3 regions of the Arthrobacter sp. BI5 genome follow, and region 2 is predicted to be linked to each of the others. Evidence: riboswitches for the same ligand, from Rfam matches in the RefSeq annotation. Region 2 holds a riboswitch; each other region holds the start of a gene.
What was found. Region 2 has a riboswitch for S-adenosylmethionine ahead of metX (homoserine O-acetyltransferase MetX). Riboswitches for the same ligand answer to the same signal wherever they lie in the genome.

Region 1 (6,972 bases), 1.5 Mb from region 2:
GACGTCTTCCAGGCCCACCGACAGCCGGACGACGCCGTCGCTCAGCCCGATCGCTGCCCGGCCGTCCGGTCCCATGGCGCGGTGCGTCGTGGTGGCCGGATGGGTGATCAGGGACTTCGAATCACCCAGGTTGTTGGAAATATCGATGATCCGCAGCGAGTCCAGCAGCGCAAAGGCGGCCTCCTTGGCCGTGCGGCCGGGCGAGGGTGACAGCTCGAACGTCAAGACGGTGCCGCCGGCCTTCATCTGCCGTGCGGCCAGCTCGTACTGCGGATGGGATGGCAGCAGCGGGTACTTGACCCAGCTGACCGCCGGCTGCTCCTGGAGCCACTCGGCCAGCCGCAGCGCGGAGGCGGAGGAGTGGTTCACCCGCAGGGCCATGGTCTCCAGCCCCTTGGTCAGCACCCACGCGTTGAAGGCGGAGAGCGCCGGGCCGGTGTGGCGCATAAGCTGCTTGACCGGGCCTTCGATGAACTCCTTGGTGCCCAGGATCGCGCCGCCGAGCACCCGGCCCTGGCCGTCAATGTGTTTGGTGCCGGAATACACAATCACGTCCGCGCCGAGTTCCCCGCAGCGCTGCAGCAGGGGAGTGGCAAAGACGTTGTCAACGATGACGGTCGCGCCGGCGGCGTGCGCCAGTTCGCTCACGGCGGCGATGTCCACGATTTCCTGCATCGGGTTCGACGGCGACTCGAAGAAGACCGCCGTCGTCGGCTCCGACAGCGCCGAGCGCCACTGCTCAAGGTCGGGGCCGTCCACGAAGACCGTCTCCACACCCCAGCGGGGGAGGATCTCGTTGAGGATCACGAAGCAGGATCCGAAGAGGGAGCGGGCGGCGACTACCCGGTCGCCGGCCCCCAGCAGCGCCCCCAGCGCGGTGAACACGGCGGACATGCCGGACGCCGTCGCGAAGCATGCTTCGGTTCCTTCCAGCAGCCGGAGCCGCTCCTGGAAGGTGGCCACCGAGGGGTTGCCGTAGCGCGAATACACAAAGCGTTCGTCCTCGCCGGTGAAGGCGCGTTCCGCGGCGGCGGCGGATTCGTAGACGAAGCCTGAGTTCAGGAAGATCGGTTCGGTGGTCTCCTGGAAGCCGGTGCGGTCGAGTCCGCCGCGGACGGCCTGGGTGTCCGGGCTCCAGCCTTGGGCATCGGGATTAAAGCTCACTTAGTGCTTTCCGGGGTTGGTGGGCAGGCCGCGGTTTTTCCAGCCGTTGACGGTGCGTTCGCCGTGACGGTCCGGTTCGCCTTCGAAGCCCTCGAGGACGTTGTAAGAGGTGAAGCCGGCTTCCGTCGCCGCTATTGCCGCGGCGACGGACCGGGCGCCTGAACGGCACAGGAAGACCAGTTCGGTTCCTCCGCCTTTCGGGGCCCGCTGTTTCAACTGTTCAACAAACTGCGAATTGGGGATGCCGCCGGCCAGGTTCCACTGGATGAAGAGCGGATCGTTCCGTCGTTCGCCCGCGGCCGTGGTGTCGGGGGTGCCGATCCGGGCCCATTCGCCCTCGGTGCGGACGTCCACCAGGACGGCGCCCGCCTCAAGCGTGGCCCATGCCTCCTCCGGGCTCAGGTCTCCGGCGTAGTTCATGCGTGGCCCCCGCCGTCGAACTCGACGTCCAGCTCATCCACCGCGTTGGCGACGGCGGCGTCAGCGCTCGCGATGGCGGACGGCAGCACGAGCGCCTGGGCCACGATCACGGTGCTGCCATTGAAGGTCGCGGAGGGGCTGCCATGCAGGACATAGCCCTCGGCCAGGGCGGCGGAGACCCGTTCGCAGAAGCTGCGGTCATCGGGACCGGTGAACAGGCGGTAGGCCAGCCTCGCTTCGGCGGCCGGGCCGGGGGCGGCGGAGGACGGGGCGGGGGCTGTGGCGGGCACAGCGGGTGCGGACGCGTCGGGCACGACGGATCTCCTTACTTTCACGCTTGCAGCTCGAACTCTCGATATGCCGAGTATTCACCTGAGGCACCCCGCCGCGAAAGGGAGGGTTGCCGACCGGCCAGTCAGGGCTTGGCGCCGGGTCTCATTACTCCCCAAAAACGTAGCACTTCCGTGCCGTCGGCACCGGCGGCGCCGTCATGTTAAGTCACGGGCCGGCGTTTCCAGCAACGGCATGGGCGCGGGTAGCGCTGGCAGCAACCCCAGTACTCGTGGGCATCCGGCGCAGTGCCTGCGGGGCAGATTCGGGTAGTTCCTACTCGGGATATCCCTGGCCACCCTCGCCTTGACTGGGACGGGCACGACCGACGTGCCAGCAGATTTCCAATGGGATAACCAGCATTAGCCAGGCGCTGCACTGGGGCACCCGGCATGTCTACGAAGGAACTGGATTTTTATGGGACCACCTGTGAAGCCCCGCGTGCTCATCACCGGCGCGGGGGGACCTGCCGGACGGGCCGTCGCGGCCCAGCTCAAAGCGCGAGGCGTCCCCGTCCTGGGTACCGACATCCGCGAACTGCCGGCAGGGTCGGGAATCACCGCCGTCCGCGTCCCGGAGGCCTCGGATCCGGAGCTGGTCTCGGCGCTCCGCCGGCTGGTGGCCGCCGAAGACGTGAACGTTGTCATTCCTACCGTGACTGACGAGCTGCCGCAGCTGGCGGCCTTCCGGCCCGCCTTCGGCCCCGATGTCCGCGTCATCATTGGCGAGCCGGGACCCGTGGCCCTCGCCCACGACAGGCTCTTTACCGCATGGCGGCTGCAATCGGCCGGGGTGGCCGTCCCGCGGTTCGGGGTGCCCCGGGATTTCTCCGGCGCTGAGGCCGCCATGGAAGCGCTTGGCGGACCGGTAGTCGTCCGCCCCCGGGTCTCCGGCGGCGGCAGCGGCGTGACCGTCGTCGACGGAGGCAGCGACGTGGACTGGCACAGACTGCCGGAAGGCCAGATCGTGCAGGAATTCATCCCGGGAACCGCTTACGGCCCGATGGTCTTCGGCACCCCGGTGCAGAACGCGGCCGCTCCGTTCGTCGTCGTTATCGAAAAAACTGCACCGGCCCAGGGGAAGGCTGGAAACGCGGCGGCCGCCCGTCGGGTCGAAATCGGCGAGGCCATGGATGTGGGAAATGTGGCCATGGCCGCTGTCCGCGCGCTTGGGCTGACCGGCCCGGTTGGCGTCGATGTCAGGCGGCGTGCCGACGGGACGCCGGTGGTGCTCGGTGTGACCGCCCGGTTCGGCAGGAACAGCGGGCTCGTCCCGGAATTGCTCGACGCCGTTCTAGGGGCATTTACCCTGCCATCGTTCAACCCGGCATCCTTCCGTCAGTTCCCACGGGTGCACGGCAATGCCCTGGTATGAGGTCCGCGCCGCAGTGCGGCGTCGCCGCGGGGTGCCCACCCTGCTGGACATGTGGCCGACTGTGTCGATCATTGTGCCGGCCTTCAACGAGGCGGCCCGCATAGAGAGCTGTGTACGCTCCATCCAGCTCACCAGCTACGACCGTTACGAAGTGGTGCTGGTCGACGACGGCTCGACCGACAACACGTTCGAACTGATGAAGGGCGTGGCCGCGGCCGATCTCCGAATCAAAGTGCTCAGCCAGGCCAACGTGGGCACAGGTGCCGCCCTGAATCTGGGCTTACGGCACGCATCCGGCGAGGTCGTGGTGTTCATGGATTCGGACGTGGTCCTCTCACGGAACACGGTCAAAAGGATGCTCCAAGGCTTCGCGGACGAGAATACCGGCGCGGTCTGCGGCGACGCCCGGCCGGCCACGGCGGCCCCGGAGCGGCCCCGGATACCATCCTCCCTGAGCCGCGGCGCCGGGTTGCTCCGGAGAGCCCTCGCCGTGAGCGGCTGCCTGCCGGCCCGCCCCGGCAACATCAGAGCGGTATCCCGGGCCGTGCTTGAGGAAATCGGACCTCTCCCGGAAGACCTGCTGGTGGGCGGAGACCGGGAACTGATCAGGCGGGTGCGCCGCGCCGGCTACCGGGTGGCCTCCGCTCCGCGTGACTTGGCCTACGCCGATACTTCAGCGACTACCGCGGGGGACCGGTTCCATCGCCCAAGGACCCGGAGCTGAGCTCGGGTCGCTCCGCGCCTTACTCGATCGTGGCGAAAAGTTCGTTGAGCTCCGCCGTGAGCTGCCGCCGCAGTTCGGGCGTGCCGATCTCCTTGCCGTCGATGTGGTTCACCGGGGCGAGGAGCCGGATGCTCGAGATGAGCCAGACGGCGTCCGCGTCGTACAAGTCCTCGGGGACCAGCGGACCGTAGCCGAGTTCCCACCCGGCGGCCTTCGCCGCAGTGAACAGGGCGCCCTGCGAGGTGCCGGGAAGGATTCCGCTATCCAGCTGCGGGGTGATCAGCCGGCGCACGGTCCGCACCCCGCCCGCGCCGTCGTCGGTGGATTCCAGGTGCGCCAGCAGCACGGTCGACGTCGGACCCTCCAGGACCCGGCCGTCCGCGGAGGTGAAGATGACATCGTCCGCGCCCTGGTGGTGGGCATACCGGAGCGCCGCCATGTTCACCGCGTAGGACAGCGTCTTGGCGCCCAGCAGCAGCCACGGGGCGCGTTCGCCCACCTCGCTGTCATAGCCGCGGTCCAGCAGGATGACGTCAATGCCCGTCTCACGCTGCAGCCGCCCGACGGCCGGCGGAGGGGAGGCCTGGACCCAGCACGTCGGTGCGGAGTCGCCCTCGACGCCGCGGGTGGCGAGCAGTTTCACCACCACCTCGTCAGCCGCACCGTCAGCTTCGCCAGCATCGCCGGCGTCGTCAGCCGGGCCGCCGAACTCGCTGATGGCCGTCCCGATCGCGCGGCGCCAGGCGTCCTCGTCCGGGATGGCCAGCTCCAGGGCGCGCGCGGAGCCGGCCAGCCGGCTCAGGTGGGCCTGCAGCTTGCGCGGCCGTCCCCCCACCACCAGCAACGACTCGAAAACGCCGTCGCCGCGCGTCGCGCCCTGGTCCGTGGCCATCAGCTGCGGCTTGGACGAGTCGGCGACGCGGCCGTTTTCAAACGCGGGATCGAGGAACACCAGCACCGTCGGGCGGGCCGGAACAGAGGCAGGGGTAGTCATGCCTTCAGCTTAGTGCGGCGTGCCGGGATAGGATTTGCGGGTTGCCCGTTCCGGAACTGTTCCGCGGGTCTGGATCATGAGGGGTTCGCCTGTGCTGTGGCCATTTCCGCTAGTGGGAACACTCCCGTCCTGGGTCGTCCTCATTCTGACCCTGGTCGACCTCGTCATCAGGGTCCTGGCGCTGGGCATCATCCCGGGCAACCGCCGTCCCACCACCGCCATGGCCTGGCTGCTGGGCATCTTCTTCGTCCCGGCCCTGGGCCTGGTCCTGTTCCTGCTCTTCGGCAACTTCCGGCTCTCCCGGAAGCGCCGGGCGCAGCAGGAAGCGGTGAACACCCGCGTGCGCGCCGGCACCTCCGAACTGGCGATGCTGGAAAGCAGCTACGAGGGTCCGGAGTGGGTGTCCTCCGCGGCGGAACTGAACAAGACACTGGGTTCGCTGCCGATGGTGGACGGCAACCACGTGGAACTCCTGCCCGGCTACCCGGACTCGATCAAGGCGATGGCGGCCGCCGTCCGCGAGGCCGAGTCCTTTGTCAACGCCGAGTTCTACATCCTCAGCTCGGACCACATCACGGACGACCTGCTGACGGCGATGGAGGAAGCCGCCGAGCGCGGCGTCGAAGTCCGCCTCCTGTTCGACCACCTGGGAACCCTGCGGATCAAGGGCTACAGCAAGCTCATCGCCCGGCTGAAGGCCAGCAAGATCCGCTGGCGGCCGATGCTGCCGCTGCGGCCCGTGCACGGGCAGTGGCGCCGCCCGGACCTGCGCAACCACCGCAAGATCATGGTGATCGACGGCGAAGTCGCCTTCACCGGTTCGCAGAATCTGATCGAGCCCTCCTACAACAACCCCCGGCACCGCAAGGTCGGCCGGGAATGGGTCGAGCTGATGGCCTGCCTGCGCGGCCCGATTGTCACCACACTCAACGTCGTCTTCGCCACCGACTGGCTCAGCGAGACGGATGAGTCCCTGGAACACCAGCTCGCGCACCGGCCCGAGCTGCACGCCGGCAACATCACGGCCCAGGTGGTGCCCAGCGGCCCCGGCTTCATCACCGAAAACAACCTGCGGCTCTTCAACACGCTGATTTACTCGGCGCAGCACAAGATCTCAATCTGCAGCCCCTACTTCGTCCCCGACGATTCGCTCCTGTACGCGGTGACGACGGCGGCGCAGCGCGGCGTCGACGTCGAACTCTTCGTCTCCGAGAAGGGCGACCAGTTCCTGGTCCACCACGCCCAGCAGTCGTACTACGAGGCGCTGCTGGAGGCCGGGGTGCGGATCTACCTCTACAAGGCCCCGTTCGTGCTGCACGCCAAGCACTTCACGATCGACAACGAGGTTGCCGTGCTGGGTTCCAGCAACATGGACATGCGCTCCTTCTCGCTGAACCTTGAGGTCTCGGTGATGCTCCTGGGCGAGGACATCGTGCGGCGGATCAGCGCGGTGGAGGACACCTACCGGGGCATCTCGCGCGAACTGACGCTCGAGGACTGGATGAAACGCCCGGTGGGGGTCAAGTATGTGGACAACGTCGCCCGGCTCACCTCCACCCTGCAGTAGGTATGCCGTAACGGCCCGTGCCGGCGCCTACTCCGGTTCCCGCGGCTAGCCCGGCGGGAAGCCGGCGCCGAGCGCCGAGAGCACACCGAAGGCTTTGGTCCGGATCTCCTCATATTCTTCCTGGGGCGAGGAATCCGCGGTGATGGCGCCGCCGACGCCGAGGCTCACCGCGCTGCTCTGGCCCGGGCCCGGGCCCACCACCAGCGTCCGGATGGCGACCGCGAGGTCGGTGGCTCCGCTGAGCGAAAAGTAGCCGATCGCCCCGGAATAGACGCCCCGCGGGGCCGCCTCGAGCCGGTCCAGGATGGCCATGGTGCTGACCTTGGGGGCACCGGTCATGGAGCCGGCCGGGAAGCACGCCGCCACGGCCTCGGCCCGCGGCATGCCGGGACGGAGCTG
Region 2 (6,972 bases):
CGGGGGTAGCGGCGGAAGACCTCGGCCACGCCGTAGCCCTTGTTTTCCGTAACAACTTCCTTCTGTGCCTCGAGGAAGATCGGGGCGTCCTGGACTTTGGTGCGGATGTAGTAGCCAATGACCACGATCACGGCGGAGAGCCAGAACGCGATGCGCCAGCCCCAGCCGAGGAAGTCCGCCGAGGACAGGATGGAGGAGAGCAGGAAGAGCACGCCGGTGGCGAGCAGGTTGCCCATCGGGACCGCCGACTGCGGCCAGCTGGCCCAGAAGCCGCGGGACTTGCTGGGGCTGTGCTCGGCGACGAGCAGGACGGCGCCGCCCCACTCACCGCCGACGGCGAAGCCCTGGGCAAAGCGCAGGAAGACCAGGAGCGCCGGAGCCCAGTAGCCGATCTGCTGGAAGCTCGGCAGGCAGCCCATCAGGAAGGTCGAGACACCGACCAGGATGATGCTGAGCTGCAACAGCTGCTTGCGGCCGAACTTGTCGCCGAAGTGGCCAAAGACGATGCCGCCGATGGGGCGGGCAACGAAGCCCACCGCGTAGGTCAGGAACGCGGCGATGATGCCGTCCAGTTCCGTTCCGGAGTTGGGGAAGAACATCTTGCCAAAGACCAGCGTCGCCGCCGAGGCGTAGAGGAAGAATTCATACCACTCCACCACCGTGCCGGCCATCGAGGCTGCCACTACTTTCTTGAGACCTGACGTCTTGACGTCGGTGTCCTCTGCGCGCCTTGCGGCGGCGTTTTCCGTGCTCATGCGAACTCCTTCGGTGTCGCCTTCGACACCCTGTGGACCATTGGGCTGACTAACGTGTGTGTGAGTTGGGACACACGGCGTCATTCTCCACGAGTATGGACTGCGGGCGCGGAAGGCTCAACGACCAATCGCGCAGAGGGCGTCTGCAAAAATGCACACGAGCTGGTGCCGGCTAGGCGAAGAAGTTGCCGCGGAGCTGTTCGCTGAGCTGCCCGATTTCGGTCAGGAAGCCGTCATGGCCGATCGGCGCCTCGATGACGTGCACAGGCACCTCGCCCGGCAGCGCGCCGGCGAGTTCACGGGACTGGGCCGGGAAATACAACCGGTCCGAGTCCACGGCCGCCACAAAGAACTCCGCGGTGGCCCGCGAAACAGCCTGCTCCAGGCTTCCCCGGCCGCGGCTGACGTCGTGGCTCATCAGCGCCTCGGTGATGGCGATGTAGCTGTTGGCGTCGAAGCGGCGGACCAGCTTGTTGCCCTGGTGGTCCAGATAGCTCTCCACCTGGTAACGGCCCCGGCCGGCCAGCGACCCGGCTTCCAACGGGTCCTCCGCCGCCTGGGCGTTCCGGCCAAAGCGGGCGTCCAGCTCCGCGGCGGAACGGTAGGTGATGTGGGCGATCCGGCGCGCCAGGGCCAGGCCGGCGTCCGGTTCCGGGCCGCCGTAGTAGTCACCGCCGTTGAAGTTGGGGTCCTGGCGGATCGCCAGGGTCTGGGCCTGGGCGAACGCGATCTGCTCGGCGGTGCTGCGGGCGCCTATCGAAATCACGGCGCAGCGCCGGACCCGGTCCGGGTAGCTGACCGCCCACTCCAGCGCACGGGCTCCCCCGAGCGAACCCCCCAGCACGGCATACCAGCTGCTGATTCCCAGCGCGTCGGCGAGCCGCGCCTCGGCGGCGGTGCTGTCCCGCAGGGTGACCAGCGGAAACCGCGAGCCCCAGGGCCGTCCGTCGGGGGCCGGCGTGGACGGCCCGGTGGAGCCGTAGCAGCCGCCGAGGATGTTGATCGAGACCACAAAGTACTTGTCCGTGTCCACCGGGGCGCCCGGGCCGGCCAGCTGTTCCCACCAGCCCGGCTCTTCGCCGGCGCCGCGGGTGACGTGGGTGTCGCCGGTCAGGGCGTGCTCGATCAGCACGGCGTTGGAGGCGTCGGCGTTCAGCGTCCCCCAGGTCTCGTAGGCGAGGGTGACCTCCGGCAGGGTGGCACCGGATTCAAGGGCCAAAGAACCGAGCGGGAGGTACTGCACCGTCCCATCAGGAACAGTGGAGGGTTTGCATTCGGGTACACCCGTGCGGGTGACGGCAATCGTCATGTGAGGACCTAACTTCGCGCTTGCCCGCCGTCAGCTGACCGGCAGGCCAGGTCTTCACCCGGGGCACCCCGCCGCAAATGGAGGGTTGCCGGCCAGCAAGCCGGGGCTGTCGCTGGCACTCATGACCTGCCTCGATTCTACGAAACCCGGCGGCGCAAGCGCGAAGATTGTGACGGCTGTGTGACAGCCGGTCCCGTCGGCGCCGCCCGCCTCAGGCGTTCTTGGCCGCGCGGAAGCCGGCGTCGAGGTCCGCGATGATGTCGTCGATGTGTTCGAGTCCCACCGAAAGCCGCACCAGGCCGGGGTTGACGCCGGCCACCGCCTGCTGCTCCGGCGAGAGCTGGCTGTGCGTGGTCGACGCCGGGTGGATGACCAGCGAGCGCACGTCGCCGATGTTCGCCACATGGGAGTGCAGTTCGAGGGCGTCGACGAAGCGCTTGCCGGCCTCCGCTCCCCCGGCCAGGTTGAAGGAGACGACGGCGCCGGTGCCCTTCGGCCCGTACTTGCGGCCGCGCTCGTACCAGGGGCTGGACGGCAGCCCGGCGTAGGCGACGGATTCGACGTCGGCCCTGGCCTCCAGCCATTCGGCAACCCTGACGGCGTTGGCAACGTGCCGCTCCATCCGCAGGCTCAGCGTCTCGATGCCCTGGGCGATCAGGAAGGCGTTGAACGGCGAGACGGCGGAGCCGAGGTCGCGCAGCAGCTGGACCCGGGCCTTGAGGATGTAGGACAGGTTGGCGCCCAGCGCACCGTCCGCGCCGAGGTCTCGGGCGTAGACCAGGCCGTTGTAGGTGGGGTCAGGGGTGTTGAAGCCGGGGTAGCGCTCCGGGTCCTTGCCGAAGTCGAAGTTGCCGGAGTCCACGATGACGCCGGCAATCGCGGTGCCGTGCCCGCCGAGGTATTTGGTGGCCGAGTGGACCACAATGTCGGCGCCCCACTCGATCGGCCGGATCAGGTAGGGGGTGGAGAGCGTGTTGTCCACGATCAGCGGCACCCCGGCCCGGTGCGCCACGTCCGCGATGCCCTCGATGTCCAGCACGTCCTGCCGGGGGTTGGACACCACCTCACCGAAGAACAGCTTGGTGTTCGGCTGCACGGCGTCGCGCCACTGCTCCAGGTTGTCCGGGTCCGCGACGAAAGTTACCGAGATGCCGAATTTCTTCAGCGTGTGGGCCAGCAAGTTGTAGGTGCCGCCGTAGAGGCTGGGGCTGGCCACCACATGGTCCCCGGCCTCGGCGATGTTGAGGATCGCAAGGGTTTCGGCGGCTTGCCCGGAACTGAGCAGAAGCGCCCCGAGGCCGCCCTCGAGGCTCGCCACGCGCTGCTCCACCGCGTCCTGGGTGGGGTTTCCGATCCGGGTGTAGATGGGGGCGAGTTCGGCGAGCGCGAAGCGGTTGGCCGCGCTTTCCGCGCTGGGGAAGACGAACGACGTCGTCTGGTAGATCGGCAGCGACCGCGCACCGGTGGCGGAATCCGGCTCCTGGCCGGCGTGGATCTGGCGGGTTTCAAAGGACCAGGCGTTGGACATCGGGGATCTCCTGAGTGACTGGGCACAGGCCCTTCCGGTCCTCCCGGGACCGGAACGGCTCTGCCGCCGCGCTTGCCTCCCGGCGGGCGCCGGAGGGCCAGGTCTTCACCCGGGGCACCCCACCGCGCAAGGAGGGTTGCCGGCCAGCAAGCCGGGGCTTGGTGCTGGCACTCATGACCTGGCTCCAGTTTAGGAAGGCTCGACGGCGGCTGGATAGCTTTGTGACGAATATGAATTTGGCCCGTGGACCGGCCCTGGAGCCCTGGAAAATGACATCCCATCAGGGTTAGGACAGCCTAAGCTGAGAGCTCCATCACAAAGTGCCAAGATGAGGGCATGCGCATGGATCACGTCTCTTACGCCTGTGAACAAGATGGCCTCGCTGCCACCACCGAACGTATCGCGTCCGCCCTCGGGGTCGAAGCCGTCAAGGGCGGAGTCCACCCCCGGTTCGGGACCCGCAACATGATTATCCCGCTCGCCGGGCACAAGTACCTGGAGGTCGTGGAGGTCCTGGACCACCCTGCCTCGGACAAGGCGCCGTTCGGCCAGGCCGTCCGGGCCCGTTCCGCCGCCGGCGGCGGCTGGATGGGCTGGTGCGTTGAGGTTGACGACCTGGCACCCTTCGAGGAGCGCCTGGGCCGGTCGGCCGTCAACGGCAACCGCAAGTTCCCCGACGGCCGCGAACTGGTCTGGAAGCAGATCGGCATCCTGGGCCTTATCGCGGATCCGCAGGTCCCCTACATGCTCAAGTGGGAGGGCGATCCCGCCCTGCACCCGTCCAACGCCTACGAGAGCGGCGTCAAGATGTCCGCGCTCACCATCGCAGGCTCCGCCGAGCGGGTCACCGAGTGGCTGGGCGAACCGGTGGAGAAGCCGCTGGAGGATGTGGACGTGAACTGGCTGGCCCCGCACGGTACGCCGGGCATCCTGTCCGTCACCTTCGAAACCGATTCCGGAGCCGTCACCATCTGACGCTTCCTGCCCGAAAAACTTCGGCCGCCAGCAGCGGGTGCCAATGATGCCACCCACCGCTGGCGGCCGAATCCTTTTAAGGCCTGGTGCGCCTAGCCGAGGCCGATCGCCTTGCCGAAGAGGCTGAACCCGACGAAGGCCACGATGTCCAGCAGCGCATGGGCGATCACCAGCGGCATCACGCGTCGCGTCTTCGTATAGATCAGCGCGAAGATGACGCCCATGATGGCGTTGCCGATGAAGGGCCCAAAGCCCTGGTAGAGGTGGTAGCTGCCGCGCAGCATGGAACTGGCGAAGATGGCCAGCGGCATGCCCCAGCCGAACTTGCCGAGCCGGTCGAGCAGGTAGCCGACCACAATGACTTCTTCCACGATCCCGTGCCGGATCGCGGAGAGGATCAGCACCGGGACGGTCCACCAGTAGGAGTCCAGCGCGCTGGGGATGATCGCCGTCGTGATCCCCAGCGCCCGGCCGGCCGCGTACAGGCCCAGCGAGGGTATGCCGATCAGGGCGGCGAGGCCGAGGCCCTGGGCCAGGTCCTTGCCGGGCCGGGCGAAGTTGAAGCCCAGCTTCCGGAACGCCGAGGTCCCGGTGCCGGCGGCCAGGCCGGCGGGCCGGTGTTCGGTCAGGAAGTAGATCACCAGCACCACCGGCACCAGGGCGAAGATGATGTCCAGCAGTTGGTAGGTGAGGTCGAAGTACTCGCGGGTGCTCTGCGAGCGGTTCAGCGTCGAGGTGCCCTGCGCCAGCGGCGCACGGGTCAGTTTGTCCAGCAACTGCACCACCGAGTACACCGCCGACTGCCCGAGCGACAGCCCCAGGACGATCCAGACTTCTAGCCGCAGCCGACGGCGGGAGGGAACCAACATGTTTCTATCTTGCCTGCCGTTGCCGGGAGTTGACTGCACGTGCCTATGCTGGGGCTGTGAGTGCGCCCGGGAGAATTTTTATGATCCGGCATGGCCAGTCCGCCGCCAACGCCGACACCTCGATCTACAACCGGGTGCCCGATTACCGGATCCCGCTGACGCCGCTGGGTGTCGAGCAGGCCACGGCCGCCGGTGAGCAGCTGCGGCGGCAGCTGGACGGTCAGCGGGTGTGCGTGTACGTCTCCCCCTACCTGCGGGCCTACCAGACGCTGGAGGCGCTGCAGCTGGGTTCCCTGACCGAACGCGTCATCGAAGAGCCGCGGCTGCGCGAGCAGGACTGGGCGAACTTCCAGATCGCCGGCGACATCGAGGACCAGAAGGAGCTCCGCAACGCCTACGGGCACTTCTTCTACCGGTTCCGGGAAGGCGAGTCCGGTTCCGACGTCTACGACCGGATCTCCTCGTTCATGGAAACCCTGTACCGGCACTGGTCCAAGCCGAACTACGCCCCGAACGCGCTGTTCGTGACGCACGGGCTGACCATGCGGCTGTTCTGCATGCGCTGGTTCCACTGGTCGGTGGAGTACTTCGAGTCGCTGAACAACCCGGACAACGCCGAGATCCGCACCCTGCTGCGCACCCGGCAGGGCAAGTACGAGCTGGACAAGCCGTTCAGCCAGTGGGAGGACCGCCGGGTGGATGAGACCGTGCTGGACGCCCCGCCGATGTTCTTCTAAGCGACGCCCGGTCTTCTAGGCGCTGCCCGGTGTTTAAGGGACGCCCGGCGCGCGCTTGAGGGCGATGACCTGATGGAACTTGCCGCTCCGGCCGGTCTGCTCCGGCGCCTCACCGGCACGGACCAGCTCCACGTTCGCCAGGCCCTGGCCGGCCAGGAAACCGGCGAGCCTGGCCGCCACGTCCTGCCACACCTCATCCGCCGCGGCGCCGGGCTCCAGTTCAAGCCGGACCCGCAGCTGCGCCGGGCCGGACTGGACCAGCTGGCAGCGGTGCACCCCGGGCGCGCCGTCGATCGGGGCGGTGACGGCCAGCGGCAGGATACTCACCGTGCGGCCGCTGGCGTTGTCCAGGTGCAGCACGTCGTCGTGCCGGCCGGCCACCCGGACGGCGGGCAGCGGGTTGCCGCATTCGCAGGGACCGGGCTTGGCGAGGACCGAATCGCCCAGGTCGTAGCGGATCAGCGGCTGGACCCGGTTGGCGAGGTTGGTCAGCAGCACCGTGTGCGATGCCTTCCCCGGAGGCGTGGGCCGGTAGTCCTCCTCCACCGGCTCCAGGATCACCCAGTCGCTGTTGACGTGCAGCCAGCCGCGGGGACAGTCCAGGGCGATGGGGCTGAACTCCGAGGCGGCGTAGACGTTGTGGACCCCGCAGCCCAGCGACGCGGCCAGCCGGGCCGGGTCGCCGAGGGACTCGCCGCTGGACTCCACCACCGCGGGCCGGATCCGCAACCGGCCCGCGTCCTGCTCCTCGGCCAGGAGTTCGAGGGCGCTGGGATAGCCCACCACGAGGGCCGGGTCG
Region 3 (6,972 bases), 1.3 Mb from region 2:
CACCGTGCTGGCAGCTATCTCGGCCCTTAACGCTTACGTGGAATGGCGCAGCGCGGACATCTCCTCCAAGCAGGGCCGCGACGCCCGGCGCAAGCAGTTGCTGAAGAACGTTTCCCTGACCGGCGGCGTCCTGCTGGCATCCGTGGACACCGCGGGCAAGCCGAGCCTGGCCTGGCGTGCCGAGCACCTCGCCGCGGACGCGCGCAAGACTACGGCCCACCTCGCCGCCGACGCACGCAAGACCACGGGCAAAAAGCTGAAGAAGGCTGACAAGGCGGTCCGCAAGGCCGTGGACCACGCCGTCGGAGCCTAAGACGGCAATGACTGGCACCACCCCCACCGCAGCAGCCACTTCCCTTCCGGCCGGCGGCGGTCCGCACTGGCGTGCGCCGTTCGCGGAGCGACCGGTCGACGCCACCGTTACGGTGCCCGGGTCGAAGTCCCTGACCAACCGGTACCTCGTCCTGGCCGCCCTCGCCGACGGCCCTTCGCGGCTGCGCACCCCGTTGCACTCCCGCGACTCGGCCCTGATGATCGAGGCGCTGCGGCAGCTGGGGGCCACCATCACCGAGGTGCCCGGCGACGGCGCCTACGGACCGGACCTGGACATCACGCCCATCCCCCTGGCTGCCGACGGTGATGCCGCAACGGGCGCCGCAATTGACTGCGGCCTGGCCGGCACGGTCATGCGCTTTGTCCCTCCGGTCGCCGCGCTGCGCCGCGGCGAGTCCCGCTTCGACGGCGATCCGCACGCACGCAAACGCCCGATGGGCACCATCATCGAGGCACTGACCGGACTCGGGGTGGCGGTCAGCGCACCCGAGGGCGGACCGGCGTCGTCGTTGCCCTTCACCGTCCACGGCACCGGGGAAGTCCGCGGCGGCCACCTCGTCATCGACGCCAGCGCCTCGTCCCAGTTCGTCTCCGCCCTGCTGCTGGCCGGCGCGCGCTTCACCGAGGGACTCCACCTGGAACATGTGGGAAAACCGGTGCCCAGCCTGGACCACATCAGTATGACGGTCGCGGTGCTGCGCGGCGTCGGCGTGGCGGTCGATGACTCCGTGCCGAACCACTGGGTTGTCTCCCCCGGACCGATCCGCGCCTTCGACCAGCGGATCGAACAGGACCTCTCCAACGCCGGGCCCTTCCTCGCCGCGGCCCTCGCCACCCGCGGAACCGTCCGGATCCCCAACTGGCCGGCCGACACCACCCAGGTGGGAGACCTCTGGCGCACCATCCTCGCCACCATGGGGGCAAGCGTCAGTCTCGACGACGGCACACTGACCGTCACCGGCGGCCCGGAAATCAAGGGCGGCGACTTCGACGAGACCAGCGAGCTCGCGCCGACCGTCGCAGCGCTCTGCGCGCTGGCCAACGGACCCTCACGGCTCACCGGCATCGCGCACCTGCGCGGACACGAGACGGACCGGCTCGCCGCCCTGGTGGCCGAGATCAAAAGGCTCGGCGGTGACGCCGAAGAAACCGCCGACGGACTCATCATCCGCCCGGCCTCACTGCACGGCGGCGTCGTGCACAGCTACGCCGACCACCGCATGGCCACCGCCGGCGCCATCCTCGGCCTCGCCGTGCCCGGCGTGGAGGTCGAGGACATCGCCACAACGTCCAAAACCATGCCCGATTTCCCCCGGCTCTGGGACGCCATGCTGGCCCCGGGAGCCTCCGCCGGGAAGGACGCCGCCGGTGGCCCGCAGCACTGACTCCTGGGACGAATCCGACGTCCGGATCCGGCCGAATAAAAAGGGCACCCGGCCCCGCACCAAGGACCGGCCCAGCCACGACGACGCCGTCACCGGACGCATCATCACGGTTGACCGCGGACGTTACACCGCCGTCGTCGGTGAAGGCACCGGCACGGAACGCAAGATCATCGCGGCCCGTGCCCGCGAACTGCGCCGCAACCCCGTCGTAGCCGGGGACTTCGTCTCCCTCGTCGGGGACGTCAGCGGCGAGCCGGACACGCTGGCGCGGCTGGTCAAGATCCAGGACCGCCGCACCCTGCTGCGGCGCAGCGCGGACGACACGGACCCGATCGAACGCGCCGTCGTCGCCAACGCCGACCAGCTGGTCGTCGTCGTGGCCGCGGCGAACCCGGAACCGCGCACCGGGTTCATCGACCGGGCCCTGGTGGCCGCCTACGACGCCGGAATCGAGCCCCTGCTGCTGGTCACCAAGGCGGACGTCAAGGATCCTGCCGAACTGCTCGACAACTACCGGCACCTCGACTTCCCGGTGATCATCTCCAAGACCGCGGATTCGGCAGCCTCCGGCATCGACGCCCGCTCCGATGACGGCCTCTCCGCCCGGCTGGACAAGACCGCCGTCTCGCAGCTGCGCGCGTACCTCGACGGAAAAGTCACCGTAATGCTGGGCCACTCCGGCGTCGGCAAATCCACCATGGTGAACGCGCTCACCGGCGCCGAACGCGCCACCGGCGGCGTCAACGCCGTCACCGGCCGCGGCCGCCACACCTCATCCTCCGCGCTGGCGCTGAAGGTCAACGATGCGCCCGCCGGCAGCTGGATCATCGACACCCCCGGCATCCGCTCCTTCGGCCTGGCCCACGTGGACCCGGACCGGATCCTGCGCTCCTTCCCGGACCTGGCGCCCGGCACCGAGGACTGCGAACGGGGCTGCAAGCACGACGCCTCCGCCGTCAACTGTGGGGTGGACGCCTGGGTGCAGGGCGGCCACGCCGGCCCGTCCGGCCCGGCCCGGCTCGCCTCGCTGCGCAGGCTGCTCGGCACCGACCCGCGGCTGGAAGCGCAGGACACCAAGGAACTCGGCAGCGTCTCCTAGCAGCGCCTGCCGAGCGGGTCGCCCGGCAGCGGGCGACGTGGCCTCCCGGCCTGCGGCGCGTTTTGGCGGTAGTTTGGAGGCATGAGTCAACCCGCTTCGAGCTACAACGATGACCTGCGCCTTGCCCATGTACTGGCAGATTCCGTAGATTCCCAGACCATGAACCGCTTCAAGGCGCTCGACCTTCGGATCGAGACGAAGCCGGACCTCACTCCCGTCACCGACGCGGACAAGGCCGCCGAGGAAGCCATCCGGGGGCAACTGTCCCGCTCCCGCCCCCGCGACGCCGTGCTCGGCGAGGAGTTCGGCAGCTCCGGCCACGGCTCCCGCCGCTGGATCATCGACCCAATCGACGGCACCAAGAACTTTGTCCGCGGCGTCCCAGTCTGGGCCACCCTGATCGCCCTGGTCGATGAAGGCGAGCCCGTGGTCGGCGTCGTCAGTGCCCCGGCCCTGGGCAAACGCTGGTGGGCGGCCAAGGGCGCCGGCGCCTACACGGGCCGCTCGCTGGCCGCCGCCAGCCGGCTGAAAGTCTCGAACGTCTCCCGGCTGGCCGACGCCTCGCTGTCCTACTCGAGCCTGGGCGGCTGGAAGCAGCGAGGCAACCTCGATGAGTTCCTTGGCCTCACTGAGGAGGTCTGGCGCACCCGCGCCTACGGCGACTTCTGGTCCTACTGCCTGGTGGCCGAAGGCGCCGTCGACATCGCCTGCGAGCCTGAACTCAACCTCTACGACATGGCGGCGCTGGTCCCGATCGTGACGGAAGCCGGCGGCCGCTTCACCTCGCTCGAGGGTGAGGACGGTCCCTTCGGCGGCAACGCCCTGGCCACCAACTCGATCCTGCACTCGGAGGTCCTCAAGCGCCTCAACCCCGGCCTGGATGACCTGCTCTAGCCGGCCCGCCCGCGGCAGTTCGTAACACAGCGCTTCATATTTCCGCCTCGCTTTTCCGTCCGCCGGGCCATGTCCTAGGCTCGAAACAGGTCACGAGTGCCAGCGCTAAACCCCGGTTTGCTGGCCGGCAACCCTCCATTCGCGGCGGGGTGCCCCGGGTGACGACCTGGCCGGTCCGGAGCGGACCCGGCAAGCGCGGATCCCCTGTGAGCGGGGTCCTTTTTGAGCGAGGTCCCATGACGACTGCCACCATCCCCACCCACACCACCAGCGCCGGCGCGGCCCTTTCCGAGACGCGCTTCGACGCCGCGCGCCGGCCGCTGTCCGCCGTCTCCGGCGCCGAGATCCAGGCCCCGCTGATCCAGGGCGGCCAGGTCCGCTACGCCAACCTCGACTACGGCGCCTCGGCCCCGGCGCTGTCCGTGGTGTCCGCCTACTTGAACGAGATCCTGCCCTACTACGCCAGCGTGCACCGCGGCGCCGGCTACGCCTCCCAGCTCAGCACCTCGGTGTACGAAAACGCCCGGAACATCGTCCGCGGGTTCGTCGGCGGACGCCCGGACGACTCGGTGATCTTCACCCGGAACACCACCGATTCGCTGAACCTGCTGGCCGGCTGCCTGCCCGTTGCCGGCGGCCAGCACACCGGCGAGGTGCTTTACCTCGACATTGAGCACCACGCCAACCTGCTGCCCTGGCAGAACGTCCCGCACCGCAGCGTCGTCGCGGCGCCCACCCTGGCCGGCACCCTGGCACGGCTCCGGACGGAACTCACCCACGGCGACGTGAGCCTGCTGGCCGTGACCGGCGCATCCAACGTCACCGGCGAAATCCTGCCGATCCGTGAGCTGGCCGCCCTGGCGCACGAATTCGGCGCCCGGATCGCCGTGGACGCCGCCCAACTGGCCCCGCACCGCCGCATCAACATCGCCGCCGACGACGTCGATTACCTCGCCTTCTCCGGCCACAAGCTCTACGCCCCGTTCGGCGCCGGGGTGCTGGTGGGCCGGCCGGACTGGCTCGACGCCGGCACCCCGCACCTTGCCGGGGGCGGCGCCGTGCGGGATGCGCGGCTCGACACCGTCAGCTGGACCACCGGCCCGGCCCGCCACGAGGGCGGCTCCCCGAACGTCCTCGGCGCCGCCGCGCTGGCCCGCGCCAGCCAGGTGATCGAGTCGCTTGACGAACAGCAGTGGCACGCCCACGAGGACGCCATCCGCTCCTTCCTGGTGGAGGGCCTGCAGCGGATCGAGGGTGTGAGCGTGCACCACATCTTCGAAGACACCGCCCGCGGGGAGGGGCCCGGGACGATCGGCGTCGTGAACTTCTCGGTCGCCGGGTACGACGCCGGACTGGTCGCCGCCTACCTCTCCGCCGAACACGGCATCGGCCTGCGCGACGGCCGGTTCTGCGCCCATCCGCTGCTGAAGCGGCTTGGCCTGCCGGCCGGGTCGCTGCGCGCCAGCTTCGGCCTCGGCTCCCGGCTCGAGGACGCCCAGCGGCTGCTCGCCGGTCTCCAGGAGCTGCGGCGGGGCGGCCTGGGCTGGGACTACGTGGTGGACGCCGGCCGCTGGGTGCCGGCCAACGACGCGCGCAGCTACCCGCACTGGGCGCCGAACACGCCGGGCACCGCGGGAGCCGCCCCCTGCACCCTCGACTAGGGGCCCCGCCTCCGGCCGCGTGCGGTAAATTCGGAGGGTACTTACCTATTGCTGCCGAAGGAGATCGCACGTGGCACGCGGCGGCCCCAAACTCCACCACCACCGGCGACAGGAGCTCGGCCAGAGCTTCCAGGACGGCGGCGAGCACTACGACCGGGTCCGGCCGGGCTACCCCGCGGACTCGGCCGACTGGCTGATCCCCGGCGGGGCCCGGGACGCCGCCGACCTGGGCGCCGGCACGGGCAAATTCACGGCTCTCCTGGTCGAACGGGGACTGAAGACGGTGGCCGTGGACCCGTCCCCGGACATGCTGGAACAGCTGCGCCGCACGTTGCCGGACGTCACCGCCGTCGAGGGCACCGCCGAACACACGGGACTGGCGTCCGGGGCGTTCGACCTGGTCACGGTGGCCCAGGCCTGGCACTGGTGCGATCCCCTGCTGGCCAGCACCGAGGCTGCCCGGATCCTGCGCCCGCAGGGCATCCTCGGCCTGATCTGGAACCAACTCGACACCTCGGTCCCGTGGGTGCACCGGCTCTCGCGGATCATGCACGCCGGGGACGTCCACAAGCCCGACTTCACACCGCCGCTGGGACCGGAATTCACCGGGTTGCAGAGCCACCTCACCCGTTGGGAGGACCCAGTCACCAGCCAGGACCTCATGGAACTGGCCAAGTCCCGCAGCTACTACCTGCGGGCAGGCGAGACCACCCGGGCCAAGGTCTTCGGCAACCTCGACTGGTACCTGCACGAGCACCTCGGGCACACTCCCGGCGAGCTCCTGCCGCTCCCCTACCTGACGCAAACCTGGCGCGCCGCCCGGGCCTGAGGTTCCCGCATTGCGCTGGGGGCATGCCGCACCTATCATTTCGGTGTGCCTAACTTTTGTGTGTAGGCACCCTGGAACTTCATGGGAGCCGCAGTGCTGGACGTCACCGGACACGAACCCCGCCCCGCGGGGCCGCCGCCCGCCCGCAGGGTCCGGGGCCGCCGCCGTGCCCTGCTCGGCCTGCTCGGCCCGGCGTTCGTGGCCGCCATCGCCTACGTGGATCCCGGCAACGTCGCCGCTAACCTCACGGCCGGGGCGCAGTACGGCTACCTGCTCGTCTGGGTCCTCGTCGCGGCCAACGTGATGGCGGTGCTGGTCCAGTACCAGTCCGCCAAACTCGGCATCGTCACCGGCAAAAGCCTTCCCGAGATCCTCGGCGAACGGCTCCGGCCGGTGTGGCGCCGTGCTTTCTGGGTCCAGGCCGAAATCGTGGCGGCGGCCACCGACCTCGCCGAGGTGGTGGGCGGCGCCGTCGCCCTGTACCTGTTGTTCGGCCTCCCCCTGCCCCTCGGCGCCGTGATCGTCGGCGGCATTTCCATGGCACTGCTCGCCGTGCAGAGCCGGAACCAGCAGCGGCCGTTTGAGTTCGTCATTATCTTCCTGCTCGGCATCATCACCGTCGGCTTCCTGGCCGGACTGTTCATCAGCCCGCCCGATCCCGGCGGCGTAGTGGCCGGACTTGTGCCCGGCTTCCAGGGCCCGGACACGGTGCTGCTGGCCGCGAGCATGCTCGGCGCGACCGTGATGCCGCACGCCATCTACGTCCACTCC

Region 1: linked by a shared signal. The riboswitch ahead of AC1MED_RS17090 (DUF1737 domain-containing protein) and the one ahead of metX (homoserine O-acetyltransferase MetX) in region 2 are both predicted to bind S-adenosylmethionine.
Region 3: linked by a shared signal. The riboswitch ahead of AC1MED_RS12505 (aminotransferase class V-fold PLP-dependent enzyme) and the one ahead of metX (homoserine O-acetyltransferase MetX) in region 2 are both predicted to bind S-adenosylmethionine.

Annotation. Positions count from the first base shown of each region.
Region 1 covers NZ_CM155264.1:3,678,106-3,685,077, reverse strand. Annotated here, with positions in the region: gene AC1MED_RS17100 (O-succinylhomoserine sulfhydrylase) at 1-1,164, opposite strand, end outside; gene AC1MED_RS17095 (rhodanese-like domain-containing protein) at 1,165-1,584, opposite strand; gene AC1MED_RS17090 (DUF1737 domain-containing protein) at 1,581-1,874, opposite strand; SAM riboswitch class IV at 1,913-2,027, opposite strand; gene AC1MED_RS17085 (ATP-grasp domain-containing protein) at 2,332-3,288, shown strand; gene AC1MED_RS17080 (glycosyltransferase family 2 protein) at 3,275-4,012, shown strand; gene AC1MED_RS17075 (aminodeoxychorismate lyase) at 4,032-5,006, opposite strand; gene cls (cardiolipin synthase) at 5,083-6,573, shown strand; gene AC1MED_RS17065 (chorismate-binding protein) at 6,619-6,972, opposite strand, start outside.
Region 2 covers NZ_CM155264.1:1,373,092-1,380,063, reverse strand. Annotated here, with positions in the region: gene AC1MED_RS06215 (MFS transporter) at 1-755, opposite strand, end outside; gene metX (homoserine O-acetyltransferase MetX) at 928-2,064, opposite strand; SAM riboswitch class IV at 2,076-2,191, opposite strand; gene AC1MED_RS06205 (bifunctional o-acetylhomoserine/o-acetylserine sulfhydrylase) at 2,276-3,592, opposite strand; SAM riboswitch class IV at 3,656-3,771, opposite strand; gene AC1MED_RS06200 (VOC family protein) at 3,929-4,567, shown strand; gene AC1MED_RS06195 (CPBP family intramembrane glutamic endopeptidase) at 4,660-5,436, opposite strand; gene AC1MED_RS06190 (histidine phosphatase family protein) at 5,517-6,173, shown strand; gene AC1MED_RS06185 (phenylacetate--CoA ligase family protein) at 6,207-6,972, opposite strand, start outside.
Region 3 covers NZ_CM155264.1:2,715,472-2,722,443, forward strand. Annotated here, with positions in the region: gene AC1MED_RS12485 (DoxX family protein) at 1-313, shown strand, start outside; gene aroA (3-phosphoshikimate 1-carboxyvinyltransferase) at 321-1,718, shown strand; gene rsgA (ribosome small subunit-dependent GTPase A) at 1,702-2,817, shown strand; gene hisN (histidinol-phosphatase) at 2,899-3,711, shown strand; SAM riboswitch class IV at 3,800-3,913, shown strand; gene AC1MED_RS12505 (aminotransferase class V-fold PLP-dependent enzyme) at 3,948-5,372, shown strand; gene AC1MED_RS12510 (class I SAM-dependent methyltransferase) at 5,443-6,201, shown strand; gene AC1MED_RS12515 (Nramp family divalent metal transporter) at 6,283-6,972, shown strand, end outside.